One region of the Limosilactobacillus panis genome, then DNA from elsewhere that is predicted to be linked to it. Evidence: a T-box and tRNA genes for the amino acid it is inferred to sense, from the RefSeq annotation. Region 1 holds a T-box; the other holds one or more tRNA genes.

Region 1 (7,400 bases):
AGTCCTTAACGTTGGCCAGTGGGCTCTCACCGGTCCCTGATGGTTCAATGTTATCCGTGTCGGGCAGCTTCAACGGCAATTCGTCTTCTGGTACCAAGGTTGTCCGCCCGTCGTCCCAGTGGATAACCGGGATTGGTTCACCCCAGTAGCGCTGCCGACTGAAAATCCAGTCACGCAACCGGTAGTTGACCTTCTTGTGACCAGCGTCGTGTTCTTCCAGCCAGTCAATCATCTTGGCCTTGGCATTCTTGATGTTCAGACCGTCCAGGAAGCCAGAGTTAATGTGCTTGCCGTCACCATCGAAGGCCCCCTCAGAGAGGTCGGCACCTTCGATAATGGGCTTGATTGGCAGGTCAAACTTCTTGGCAAAGTCGTAGTCCCGTTGGTCACCAGAAGGAACGGCCATCACTGCTCCGGTGCCGTATGATGCCAAAACGTAGTCACTAATCCAAATTGGCAGCTTTTCACCGTTGACCGGGTTAATGACGTAGGAACCGGTAAATACCCCGGTCTTGTCCTTGTTTAGGTCGGTCCGCTCCAGGTCAGAACGACGGGAAGTCTCTTCCTTGTACTTAGCAACTTCGTCCTTGTGTTCTGGCGTTGTCAGTTGGTCAACCAGCTTTTTTTCCGGTGCCAAGACAACGTAGGAAGCACCAAAGAGGGTATCCGCCCGAGTAGTAAAGACTTCAATCTTCGTGTCTTCGTTACCGGCAACCGGGAAGAAGACGGCAGCCCCTTCAGAGCGGCCAATCCAGTTCCGCTGCATTTCCTTAACACTTTCCGGCCAGTCAACCAGGTCGAGGTCATCAATCAAACGGTCGGCGTAGGCGGTGATCTTCAGTACCCACTGCTTCATTGGCTTCCGGTATACTGGGTAGCCACCCCGCTTTGTCTTCCCGTCTTCAACTTCTTCGTTGGCAACCACGGTCCCGCCCATGAAGTTGGGTGCCCAGTTAACCATGATCTCGTTTTCGTATGCCAGGCCCTTCTTGTAGAGCTGTTCGAAAATCCACTGGGTCCACTTATAGTATTCGGGATCAGTCGTGTTGACTTCCCGGTCCCAGTCGTAAGAAAAGCCTAAGGACTGGATTTGCTTACGGAAGTGGTTAATGTTCTGATTAGTAAAGCTCTTTGGATTGTGCCCGGTCTTCAGGGCGTACTGTTCAGCAGGCAGGCCAAAGGCATCCCAACCCATCGGGTGCAAGACGTTATACCCCTGCATCCGCTTCATCCGGGCCATTACGTCGGTTGCCGTGTAACCTTCGGGGTGACCAACGTGGAGCCCTTGACCTGACGGATATGGGAACATGTCCAGGGCGTAGTATTTCTTCTGGTCCTTATTGATCTCCGCTTTAAACGTCTTGTCCTTTTTCCAAAATTTTTGCCACTTATTTTCAATTGCTGTGTGATCGTAAGCCATAAATTCTGCTCCTTTACAATTCTGTCCGCTACTAGAATGATCGCAATAAAAAAGCCCCGCCGAAGCCCTAGCTTCAACGAGACGAAATTCAATCCGCGGTACCACCCGTTTTCTATGGTCACCCATAGCACTTAAGGCCTTAACGCGGCAGACGTCACTACCTACTCAATTCAGCAGCAATCTTCTAGACGAGTTCGCTAACAGTGCCCTCCTGCTTTCCACCACCAGCAGGTCTCTAAGAGTCGCACCGTTAACTACTACTTCTATCACGATCAAAAATATTAATTGTATTCTAACGTCCTCCCTGCCATTTTGCAAGGGGCCCACTAGATTAACCTAAAATCTTTTTCAGTTCGTCAACCTTGTCCAGATGTTCCCAAGGCAGGTCAACATCGGTCCGGCCAAAGTGACCGTAAGCCGCCGTTTTTTCGTAGATTGGCCGCTTGAGGTCCAGCATCTTAATAATCCCGGCTGGGCGCAGGTCAAATACCTTCCGGACGGCAGCAATCAGTTCTGCTTCGGTCCGGGTCCCGGTCCCAAAAGTATCAATGGAAATGGAAACCGGTTCGGCCACCCCAATGGCATAAGCAACCTGAATTTCCAGCTTCTTGGCATAGCCTGCTGCTACCAGGTTCTTGGCAATGTAACGGGCGGCGTAACTAGCCGACCGGTCTACCTTAGTGGCGTCCTTACCGGAAAAGGCCCCACCACCGTGGTGAGCAGCACCACCGTAAGTATCAACGATAATCTTCCGCCCGGTCAAACCGGCATCCCCTTGGGGACCACCAATGACAAAGCGCCCGGTTGGGTTGATAAAGTACTTGGTCTTATCGTCAAGCAAATCTGCTGGAATAACAGCCTTAATCACTTGTTCCTTCACGTCATGACGAATTTGTTCAAGGGTTGCTTCCGGATCATGTTGGGTACTCAAGACCACCGTATCTACCCGGAGTGGCTTATCATTATCGTCATACTCAACCGTTACTTCCGCCTTGGCATCTGGACGTAAGTAGGAAATTTCCCCTGCCTTACGCAACTTAGCAATCCGCTGCATCAGCTTATGGCTAAGCATCAGCGGTAGTGGCATGTATTCTGGCGTTTCATCGGTTGCGTAACCAAACATCAATCCTTGGTCACCAGCACCGATCTTATCAAGTGGGTCAGCATCCCCTTCACGGGTTTCCAGGGAGTCATCAACCCCTTGTGCAATGTCAGGTGACTGTTCATCCAAGGAAGTGATTACGGCACAGTTATCAGCGTCAAAACCGTACTTTCCATCGGTGTAACCAATCTTACGAATCGTATTGCGAACCACCTTTTGGATATTAACGTAGGCCTTAGTAGAAACTTCACCAAAGACCAGGACTAACCCGGTCGTTACTGAAGTTTCTACAGCTGCCCGTGCATCTGGATCCTTTTCCAGCAGGGCGTCAAGAATGGCATCACTGATTTGATCGGCAATCTTGTCGGGGTGCCCTTCGGAAACGGATTCGGATGTAAATAGGTGTTTTTCTGTCATTTTATTAATTCCCCCATATTCTAGTCGAAACTTAACATTAGTTTTGTAGTTGCGGTTACAAGGCATCTTCACAAGGGGTACTCGTGAATCCTATCGGGAATTTGCTTCATAACAAAGACAATACTATCACAAAGCAACATTAATAATCAATTAAAATAAAATTAAAGGCGCGCATTGACGAGGCCGACTGCCGTCATAAATGAGTAGACAATTGTCGGGCCCATAAATTTAAACCCGTCCTTCTTCATCTGGGCCGCCATCTTCTTAGACGACATGGTCCAGGGGGCCAGGGGCTCACCCGGCTTAAGGATCAGGCGCTGGGGATGGTGGTCAACAAAGAACCAGATATAGTCATCAAAGTCTTGTCCAGCCCGCTGCATCTTATAGATAACCTGGGCATTATTAATGGTTGCTGCAATCTTCCGGCGGTTACGGATGATTCGCTTGTTAGCAAGTAAGCGGTCAACGTCATCCGGTGAAAAGGCGGCCACCTTTTCAATTAGAAAATCACTGAAGGCTTCTTCAAAGGCCAGCCGCCGTTTCCAAATCGTTGCCCAGGTTAGCCCGGCCTGAAAGAGTTCCAAACTCAGCATCTCAAACAAAAAACGCTCGTCATGAACCGGTAATCCCCAGTAGTGGTCATAATAATCCTGCATCGCGGGACTGGTATCTGCCCATGTTGGCCGCTTGACTTTCATTGTCATTACCCCCTAATAAATAAAATAACCGCAGTCGCGAACCCGTGACTACGGCCTCCTATTATTTAAATACGACAAACGCCATTAATCTGCAACAGCTTTCTTGGTATTCTTCAGCATTAATGCCAAGATCAGACCAATGATCTCAATCACAACCATCATGATAAATACCAGGTGGTAACCGTGAAGAGACGCTGTCAATGGTTGACTACCCGCGCCTTGTGCATGGCTGCTGGCGACCGTCAAAACAATCGTGGCAACCGCAACACCAGCAGACCCCAAGACTTGCCGAACGGTAGTAATTACCGCCGTACCGTGGGGAACCAGCTTGTTTGGTAAGGCGTTGGCCCCTAAAGTAACCGCAGGCATCATCACAAAGGCGTTTCCACCTTCGATAACCATTGCGCAGAGAATCATTGCTAACAAGTTTAACCGGTTCAGCATCAACAGGCCAACGACCCAGCCGCAGATAATCATCACCATCCCCACTAGCATTGTGGGTTTAAAGCCAATCTTGTCGGCTAATTTCCCCGTCAACGGATTAAGGATACTCAAGAACACCGCCCCAGGAACCAGTGACATTCCAGAAACGAATGGACTAACCTTGAGAACCCCCTGGTAGTAAAGGGGAAAAATAATGGTTGTAACAATTAAGGCAATGTAGGAAATCGATGTTAAAAGAACTGCCAAGTCATAGTTGAAGGTCTTTAAGACCCGCAGTTCCAGTAATGGTTCATCTAGGTGTAACTGCCGGTAGCAGAACCAGGCCAAGGCGAGAATACTGATTATCATAATGACACCGTTGAGTCCCCAATTGACGTTGTGCTTGGCAGCAAGGTTAACGACGTACATTACTCCGATCAGGCCAATTGAAAGAAACACCGACAGCCAGTCGAGACTGGTTTCGTGCCGGGGCATAACATCCCGAATCAGCCCCGTACCGGCGAGAACAATAATCAGGGTAATGATAATCATGAAGAGGCCGAAAAGACTCTTCCAGTCAAAAAATTTCAAAACGATTCCGGAAACAATAGGGCCACACGCCAAGGCAGACCCCATGACTAATCCGGCAATTCCCATAGTAGTCCCCCGGTTAGCCTTCGGAGTGATTTCCAGCAGTACCGACTGGTAGGACGGGAAAAGGACACCAACAGCAAAGGCCTCCATTGCCCGGCCGACCATCATGAACCAAAAGCCATTTGTCCCCCAGCTTGCGGGCGTGAGGACAATCATCAATGATCCAATATCAAACAGGGCCAGGGCACCAATAAACATTGTTTTAAAATTCAGATTGTTTAGCATCCAAGGACTAATCGGCATGCTAACACACATTACCAGCATAAAGCCGGTTGTTAGCCACTGGACCGTATTAGCTGAGATTCCAAAGGCATTCATCAATGTCGGGTAGGCCGTCGAAAGCGATGACTGACTAATCGACATCGTGAATGTCCCCACCAGTAAGGTAAAAATAAACCAAAAGCGGCTATAAGAGCGTCCGTTTTGGTCAACATCTCTTTCCATTTTTCTTCCCCTCTTTTAGAATTATTATTATTTACTAAATACTAATTATATATTTTGAATCTAAGCTTGTAAATGATATAATACTGTTAGATTATAACTATTTTAAATTAAATGAAAGGAGAGTTGTTCATGGCAGAGGCAGAACTTGATCAGGCATTAGACCTATTGCGTAGTCATAAGGTGCGGCTAACTCCCCAGCGAAAGACCATCCTGGAATACCTGATCACCCACCATACTCACCCGAGTGTCGAAATGATTTATCAAGACCTCAAAGATAGTGTCGATAACATAAGTATGGCCACCGTCTACAATACACTTAAGCTGTTCGTCGATTACAACTTGGTAATCGAGTTGAAGAACGGTGACGGTAGTACCCACTATGACTACTTTGGTCATCCCCACTACCATGTTGTCTGCGACAATTGTGGTAAGATCACTGATGTCTTTGATGAACATTTTTCTGAAATTACCCGGGAAATGGCTGACATGACCCGGCGCAAGACCCACTACCTGGTAACGGGCAATAACATTGAGGTTCACGGTCTGTGCCCTGAGTGTCAACGAAAATTACATTTAAACCGCTAATATTAAGCAAAAAGGCTCCTTTTATTATTCATTTTGCTGGGTCAAAGAGGCGATAAACAAGACCACAAACCAGCCCAGGGTAAAGATAAGGGCGGTAAGGGTCTGCCTATCCATGCACAAGACGACTAAGACAAAGGCCAGAAAGGCCAGGACCAGGTAATCCGTGAACGGTGCGCCTGGCAACTTAAACGGGCGCGCCGTCGCACAATTCTTTATGAAGCGCAGGTGGGCACCAATAATGGCGGCCCAGATGAATAGGAAACTTGTCGTGGCAATGCTCGAGATCAAGGTGAACACCTCACCCGGCATCAAGAAGTTCAGTAACGCCGCCACCCCAATCACAGCCGAGGAAATAACGACTGCCCGGGCCGGAACCTGGTGCTTAGAGAGACGGCTGATTGCCCGAACACGGGGATGGTGGGAATTGGCAGTCAGCTCCGCCAGCATCCGCCCCGTCGTATAAATAGAACTGTTACATGCCGAAGCTGCCGCGGTAATGACAATAAAGTTAACCACGCTCGCGGCTCCGCGCAAGCCAGCATCCTGGAAAACCAGAACAAAGGGACTATTTGAAGGCGAAAGCTGCTTCCACGGGTAAATGCACATGATGGCCGCCAGTGCCCCAAGGTAAAAAATCAATACCCGGATAGAAATACCGTTGATTGCCTCCGGAATTACTTTGCGGGGGTTCTCCGCCTCCGCCGCGGTGACCCCCACCATTTCGATGCCAACAAAAGCAAAGACAACCATTTGAAATGACATCACGAAGCCCTTGGCCCCCGTCGCAAAGAAGCCATTGTAGGCCACCAGATTCTTGGGGGAGGTCACGTACCCCCCGGCCGACTTAAATTGGATTATGACCATGAAAATCCCGACCGCAATCAAAACAATGATTGCCACAATCTTAATCATTGCGAACCAGAATTCGATTTCGCCAAAAACGTTGACCGTTATCAGGTTCAGGCACAAGAAGATCAGGAGGGTGATTACCCCGGGAATCCACTGAGGAACGTGGGGGAGCCATATCTGAATATAGAGTCCAATCGCCGTAATCTCCGCCATCGCAAGTGCTAACCAGCAGGCCCAGTAAGCCCAGCCGGCAATAAAGCTAACCCGCTTACCCAGGTAATCACGGATAGCCTCCATGAATGACCGGTAGTGCAGATTTGACAATAAGAGCTCACCCAATGCTCGCATGATTGCGAAGCAGGCGATCCCCGTAATTAAGTAAGCAAGTAAGATTGCCGGTCCCGCTGCCCGAATTGCCTTTCCTGAGCCTAGGAAAAGGCCAGTACCAATCGTTCCACCGAGGGCCATTAGCTGGATGTGGCGGCTCTTCAAGCTGCGCTTCATCTGCGTCTGTTTATCGTCCATTTTTTCAATTCTCCTTAACCTTCCATTGTCAACACATCCCCTAGCGGTTAAGCTATTAATGGTGGCTGACAATTAGTCTCGAGCCCTTATTGTATACCTATTTTGGTAAATTGAACCCGCTAAGGAGAAAATTAATATCCAATACCTAGCTTTTTTAACCTACTTTTTAATATGTTGCGCCATTATTAAGCATTTCTGGCCTCGCTACCCAGGATGGGGGCAGCGGATCATCCTACTGAGCCTTTTGGTCTACATCACGGCAGTCATGGCCCTGTGCTTGACC
Region 2 (7,400 bases), 940 kb from region 1:
AAGAAGATGCTGTAGTCAACCCCCAGGGCAATCAGCATGATAAAGCTGAAGAATGGGGTGTTCCAGGTCAGCATTGGGCGCCCAAGAATAAGATGGGTCAAAATATGGGTGATTGACAAAGCGGCCAGGTAAGCCGTAACCAGCGTTCCGAGAACGTAAACCGGCTGCAATAGTGACCGGGTAACGTAGATCAGGGCCAGGCCAATCCCAACAATCATGATGATTGCCGTCCGAACAAAGTCGCCACCGGCAACCGTCTTCGTGTCATTGATCTTCGAGCTCTGACCACCGACAACCACGGTGGCGTTGCCCAACTTAGTCCCCTTCAGGGAGTACTTGGCAACGTTGGTCAGGTCATTAACCGCGTTGGTAGCCCGTCCACCACTAGGGTTGGAATTTAGGATAACCGTAATTTGCGCGGTCTTCTTGTTCTGTGACAAGTAGGTCCGCATCGATTGCTGAATTTCAGGGTTACTCAGCTGATTTTGCGGCAGGTAGAAGGTCTTACCGGCAGCCGAATTTTGCAGGCCAGTCAGGTAGTCGCCACCCTGCTGAAGGCCGGAAGTCATCTGACTCATTCCAGACATCATTGCCTGTTGTTGTGCCATGGCTGAAGCACCCGCTGCCCCCATGGAAGCAGACTGCATTGCGGCCTGGCCAGCCATCCCAGAGGAAAGTTGTGACAGACTCCCCTGAGCCTTGCCAAGTTGGCCCGTAATCTGCTTGAGTTGGTTGTTAACATACAGCTGGTTGACCTTGCTCCCGGCCGGTTGGGTCACGGAAGTAACAGTCTTAACGTCCTTACTGTCCTTCAGCTGGTTAGTCAGTCGGTCAATCAGCAGTAGGTTCTCTTCATTATCTAACTTGTGGTTGGCCTTGATATAAACCGTAACCGGTTCGGCCGTCCCCTTCGAAAAGTGATCCTCAACAACGTTAAACCCTTTCTTTGAAGGCGTCGTATTGCTGATTTCATCGGCATCATTGTAGTTCAGGTGGTTCTTATAGGAAAGACCAATTGGTAACAAAATGATAAATACCAAGATGAGGCTGACAATCGGGTGGTGAACCGAAGTGTTGGCCATCTTGTGCCAAATTTTACTGCTGGATTCACCAGTAAACCGCTTGTCCGGCCAAAACATCTTCTTGCCTAAGACGGCCATGAAGAAGGGGTTCAAAGTTAAGAGGGTAACCAGCAAAACAGCAACCCCAACAGCGACCCCAACGGCAGACTGGTAAACCGAGAAGCGAGCCAGGCCCAGGGAAGTAAAACCAATCAGAAGTGAGGAACCGGAGTAGAGGATGGTCCGCCCCGCATTTTTCTGGGCGTTACGGGTGGCTTCCCACTTTCCCATCCCCTGGCCAAGGTTTTCCTTGAAGCGGTTATACAGCAGGATGTTATAGTCGGTCCCAATTCCGAACAGAACAATCACCATGAAAACCTGGGTGAAGTTAGAGAATGGGAAGTTAAACTTATCGACCAGGTTGGTAACGATACTAAAGGAGGTAAGGAAGGCCACCCCGACCATCAGCAGGGAAATCAACGGGGTGATTGGTGACCGGAAAACTAACAGGAGAACCACGAAGATAAAGATAACGGAGATGACCTCGGTCTTCTTAATCCCCTTTTGCACAGCCCCGGAGAAGTCATCATTTAAGATGTCCGCCCCGGTGACGTAGGTTTTGACCCCGTCCGTCTTTACCGCACTGGACAGCTGCTTATTAATTTTTTGCAGGGTCCCGTGCTTTTTGCTGACGTTCAGCTGGACCAGCTGGGTGGTTTTGTCCTTGGAAATCAGCTGCTTACGGGTTGCGGCATTATCGTTGGGCCCCAGGATGGCCTTAATACCGTACTTACCCTCGTGCTTTTGCAGGCGGCTAATCGTCTTTTGGACATTTTGCTTATCCTTGGCAGACATTTTCTTGTTGCCATTATTAAAGACCGCCACGACTTGGTAGGTATTATTAACGTGGTGGCCCCAGTGCTTTTGCTGGATGGTCTGCGCAATCTGACTCTGCGTGCTCTTGGGCAGCGTAATTTGTGAGTGTGACCGCGTCAACTGGTTAACATCCGGCAGGGCAACTACCGAAATAACCAGGATAAGGATCCAGGCAAGCAAAGCAAAAAAATGATCATGGAATAATTTCTTCAAGCTCTCTGCACCTTTCTCTCTTAGTAGTTGAAACAACGAAACGAATAAATTCTAAAACTTGAAAAGGTGTTGTTTCAAGCAACATTTATCGCTTTTTATCCCAAAAATAAACAGAAAACGGTTTAGTAGCCCGTCTTTTTTGCCAAAAATTAGAGGATGGGAGAAAACTTTTTTCTCACCATCCCCTTTTAGTTCGCCGAATATTACACAGTAATTGCGAAAAGAGGGAGTGAGACAGAACTAGCTTGCTAGTTCGTCTTCGAACCCCCGCAAGCACAAAGAGGGCTCTAGTGTTCGGATTTTCCGAATATTAGAGCCCCTTTGTGTACTGCGCTGTAGTATTTTTAACTATATAGGGGACTTATGTCACAGCCCCTGATCCTTTTTTGTTAAATTCCTTAGTATTACTTGGCGTTCAAAATGAAGCTAAAGTCAATATCCTGGTCGGCTGGAATGTGGTACTGCTTTTCAACATCGGCACCCCAGCTATCGATGCCACCAACACCACGGACAGCACCAGCAATAACCAGGACGGTCCGCCGCTCTAGGGGCAATTCTTCAATATGGGTCGCGTTTTCGAGCTCCTCCGCTGTGTACGGCAGACAGCTGAAAGCAAAGCTATCCTGGTCCTTAACCACCTTCAAGCTGAACGGCTGGTCAGAATGATCGGCATTGTTCTGGGTCGTCTGCCGGGTGATTTTAACCCAGTCACTAGCCATGTGCATCCCATTTTCTTGGGGAACCAGGTACTTTGCTACCGGAAGGCCCTTAACCTTGAAGGTACCGTGCTGGCCACCCGCCATCCGGTCAGGGTAGGTTTCACCGGAGAGGCCCGCGTATTCAAAGCCGGTCGCCGCAGTCGGCATCACTATCCGGACACCAAACACTGGTAACTCTGGCAAGCCCTTCTTACCGGTGTAGTGGACAACGACCTTAATCTGGCCATCGCTGTTTACAGTATAGGTCAGTGCCACCGTCGTTGATGGGACCGTTAGTGTTTCAAAAGTGTAGGTCAGTGCCACCCGCTCAGCAGTTTCGTCATTGCTATAGTGGTCATTGTCAAGCGGCAGGCCTGCGAAGTGGTGATCGTCAACCGTAACATCAATTTTCGTGCACTTTTGGAAGTAGTCGGCACTCAACCACTGGGCAGACTTGATGTTAAAGCCGCTTCCCCGGTCATTATCCGTCGTGGCCCGCCAAAAGGTCGGCGTTGGGGTCCGGTAGAGCCATTCCTTGCCATTAATTTTCAGTGATTCCAGTCCCCCACGTTCATAAGAGAAAATGTAGTGGAATCCTTCACCACCGACACCGAGTGAACCGTCACCGTAAATAACGTGTAATTTATTTGTGTAAGCCATAGTAGTACCGTACCTCCTGCATTGCCGGCTTTGGTGTCCGGTCAGCGAACATCAAGCCATCGCCTGAAAATTCATAGTCTGAGTGACGGTCATCAAAGTCGCCACCGTAACGCATTACCATCTTACCACTGACGGGGTCCTTAACTTGCAGGGCCTGGTCAATGAAGTCCCAGATGAAGCCGCCGAAGTATTGTGGGTACTTGTCCAACAGCTTAATGTAGGATCCCATTCCACCATCGGAGTTCCCCATGTCATGCATGTATTCACACTCCATAAACGGCTTATCGGGGTTATTTTGCAGGTATTCTTCAACCTGCTTTGGTGGCAGGTACATCCAGCTTTCAACATCCGAGATCTGGTCACGATAGTCCTTCGTCCCACCGGCTGGCAGGTAAGATTCCTTCTTGAGACCCGGAATCTGCTTACTGTAATCGTGAGTGTGACAAACACCCTCGTAGTGAACCAGGCGGCTGTCATCATGTTCCTTGTAGAAGCGGCCCATCGCGGCAATGTTGTCACCTGCAAAGGATTCGTTCCCCAGAGACCAGAATAAAATTGCCGGGTGGTTCTTGAAGGTCTCATAGTTAGTCCGGGCCCGATCAACAACGACTTCCTTCCACTGTGGGACGGAGCCGGGAACGTTATAAGACGGGTCAACCTTCCCCATCTTCTGCCAGGTAGCGTGGGACTCCAGGTTATTTTCAGCCATCATGTAGATTCCGTGCTCGTCACACAGCTGGTACCAAGGTAATTGGTCTGGATAGTGACAGGTCCGGACGGCATTGATGTTGTTCTCCTTGAAGGTTTGGATGTCCTTTTCCATGTCAGTCATTGTGACAGAGCGGCCACGCTGGTCATCCCATTCGTGACGGTTAACCCCATTAATGATCAGACGCTGGCCATTCAGTAAGACAACGTGGTCAGTACTGATTTCGATCCGCCGGAAACCGAACCGGTACGGGACCAGTTCAACTAGTTGCCCTGCTTCGTCGCGGATCTCAATAAAAAGTTGATAAAGGTAAGGCTGGTGGTTATCCCAGAGGTGAACGTTCTTCAGGGCAACCTCATCAATTGCCACCTGCTCAGCAACCGGCTTTGTCTGGTCAACGACGACGTTACCGTCTTCATCCTTAACCAGAACGTGAACGGTCCCCTCTTGCTCACCAGCGAGTTGCAGATCCAGGTTTAAATGACCATTTTGGTAACCGTCATCAACGGTTGGTCGGATGGTCATATCTTCCAAGTGGGTTACCGGCTGGGCCAGCAGTTCTACTGACCGGAAAATGCCGGAGAAACGGAACATGTCCTGGTCCTCGATCCAGGAAGCGGTACTGTGTTTGAAGACCTCAACCGCCATGACGTTATCCTCGTCCTGGATGTATGGTGTCAAGTCAAACTCGGACAGGGTAAAGCTATCTTCAGCGTAGCCAACAAAGTGGCCGTTTAACCACAAATACATTGACCGTTCGACCCCTTCGAAACGGACCCGGACTTCCTTACCCCGTAATTCAGGGTTAAGGTCGAATTTCTTCCGGTACATACCAACGGTGTTGTCTTCACCCGTACTGAAGGAACCTTCCTCCTTATTCTTACCATCAACCGCGTAGGCGGGCCGCCGGTAAATTTTACCTTCCCACGGAATCAGGGTGTTAATGTAGTTATTCTGGGCGTAGTCACTCAGTTCAATTTCGCTCGGTACTTCAATTTGGTCAAAATCGGTACAGTCTAAGCCTGCTTGGTAAAAATCTCTTTGCCGTTTGTGCGGATTTTGGGCAAACTTAAATTGCCACTGGCCATTCAACGACTGGACAAAGCGACTTTGCCCCTGCCCCCACTCAGCATAGTTGCCATAGTAATGATGGTCACTATGGGCGGGTAGTTGGTTAACCCGAAATGTTTCGGGGTCATCTAACCATTTGATATCTGCATCCATTAAAGAAATACCTCCTCATAAAAGTGTCCACTTTTAGTATAGCGCTTTCATTTGGCGGAAGATAGTAAACTTTAGTCAAATTAACGTAAAAAAACACCCAACCGGTAAAACCAGTTGGGTGTTTTCAGTAGTGCGGCCAAGAGGACTTGAACCTCCACGGTCATAAATGACCATAAGATCCTTAATCTTACGCGTCTGCCAATTCCGCCATGGCCGCATCAACAAATAGTATTATAGCAAGCAGACAATTCATTAGCAAGTACTTTTTTTATTTTTAGCGAAATAATTTAAGGATCGTCTGGGCATCCCCACTAACCAGCAAGGTCATCCCTTTTTCCAGGAGTTGTTCGGGATCAACATGGGTCGATACTCGTCCATCTAGGTGCTTACTACCAATAATATTGAGATCATATTTCCGCCGGGCATCAATCTCCACTAGTGATTTACCAGCCCACGACGTCGGGACCTCAATCTCAAAGATAGCATTTTCCTGGTCTAAACGAGTGTAATCCAAAATATGGGGTGAACTGTAGCGGTAGGCCAGCCACTGGGCATCTTGGCGTTCGGGATAAATACTTTCATCCGCCCCGTTACGTAACAAGAACTGCTCATGAATTGCTGAGCTAGCCCGGGTAATGACCTCCTTGGCGCCTAGCTGTTTAAGCTGTCAGGTTGTCTCCAGCGAAGCCTCAAAGTCTCCACCAATCGTTACGACACACAGGTCAAAATTTCCCACCCCGCAGCTTCTTAAAAAGTCAGCGTTCGTAGTGTTGCCAATCAGGCCCCGGGTAAGGACATCGATGGCAGCAGTCACCCGATCCTCCTTGATATCGATTCCCATCACGTCAATGCCGAGTCAATGTTATCCTTTGCCATCGTTAACTTCCTCCTAACCAACGTTTACGGTCTCCTCTGGGTAACGGGCCTGGAACTTTGTCGAGTGGCTGCCCACCGCAAAGACGACTGTCAAACTGCCTACCCGCCCAATGAACATCAATAGTATCAAAAGTAGACGTGAACTTAAGTGCAGTAAGGGGGTCACCCCCAGGGTTAGACCGACCGTATCCAGCGCCGAAGCACATTCGAACAGGCTGGTCAACAGCGCCAAGTGCTCCACACCGCTCATCATCATTGCCGCCACGATTAACAAGCTTAAGTACAGGGTAAATATAGCCGCAGCCCGAAAAATGGTCCGGGAAGCAATCCGCCGGCCAAACGCCGTTACCTCCCGCCGGCGAAAGATCACCGCTAAACAGGTACAGAACAGGACGCCCGCCGTCGTCATCTTAATTCCCCCCGCCGTCGAACCAGTTCCTCCACCGATAAACATCAGCAGGATTGTCATAAACTTACCGTTATCAGACAGCTGCGTTAAAGAAACCGTGTTAAAACCGGCGGTCCGGGGGCTCACCGTCTGGAAGAAGGACGCCAAAAGTCGTTTCTTCATCGGAAAGGAAAGCTTTGAAGCTCACAGTTAAAGAAGTAGACCATTGGCACTAACAAAAGGATGACCGTTGCCACCAGAACGATTTTACTCTGCAGGCGGTAACGATGAATGTGCCAGCCATACCGACGAACATCAATCCAGGTGACAAAGCCGATTCCCCCAATCAGAATCAAGAGGCCAATCACAAGGTTTATTTCAACATTTGTTGAGTATGCCACCAGTGACTGGTAAGGCCGCTTAGTACTGAGAAGGTCAAAGCCCGCGTTACAGAAAGCCGAGACGGCATGGAAGATGGCTTCACCACTGCCACCTTCCCACCCAAAGCGGGGAACAAACATCGGTAGTAAAAGGAGGGCCCCAATGAATTCAATCCCAATGGTGGTCACAATGATAAAGCGGGTCGACCGAATGACGCCCCCAATCTTTGAGGCAGACAGCGACTCCTGCATGATTGTTCGCTCACGCAGACTAATTCGCTGCCGCCGTAGCGCCCGTACACCAACGACAACGGT

The links. The T-box of region 1 lies ahead of leuS (leucine--tRNA ligase). A T-box ahead of a tRNA ligase gene usually reads a tRNA of that ligase, here a tRNA-Leu.
Region 2: it encodes a tRNA-Leu, which carries the amino acid that the T-box ahead of leuS (leucine--tRNA ligase) is inferred to sense. The anticodon was not compared.

What each region holds. Positions count from the first base shown of each region.
Region 1 covers NZ_CP081855.1:1,438,606-1,446,005, forward strand. Annotated here, with positions in the region: gene leuS (leucine--tRNA ligase) at 1-1,420, opposite strand, end outside; T-box leader at 1,495-1,705, opposite strand; gene metK (methionine adenosyltransferase) at 1,752-2,939, opposite strand; SMK box riboswitch at 2,937-3,051, opposite strand; gene KZE55_RS07005 (DNA-3-methyladenine glycosylase I) at 3,101-3,637, opposite strand; gene KZE55_RS07010 (MFS transporter) at 3,722-5,158, opposite strand; gene KZE55_RS07015 (Fur family transcriptional regulator) at 5,288-5,743, shown strand; gene KZE55_RS07020 (amino acid permease) at 5,768-7,117, opposite strand; gene KZE55_RS07025 (VanZ family protein) at 7,362-7,400, shown strand, end outside.
Region 2 covers NZ_CP081855.1:496,299-503,698, reverse strand. Annotated here, with positions in the region: gene KZE55_RS02300 (MMPL family transporter) at 1-2,150, opposite strand, end outside; gene KZE55_RS02295 (beta-galactosidase small subunit) at 2,555-3,508, opposite strand; gene KZE55_RS02290 (glycoside hydrolase family 2 TIM barrel-domain containing protein) at 3,492-5,441, opposite strand; tRNA gene KZE55_RS02285 (tRNA-Leu) at 5,573-5,658, opposite strand; gene KZE55_RS02280 (TrkA C-terminal domain-containing protein) at 5,716-6,042, opposite strand; gene KZE55_RS02275 (NAD-binding protein) at 6,109-6,282, opposite strand; gene KZE55_RS02270 (potassium transporter TrkG) at 6,331-6,888, opposite strand; gene KZE55_RS02265 (potassium transporter TrkG) at 6,885-7,400, opposite strand, start outside.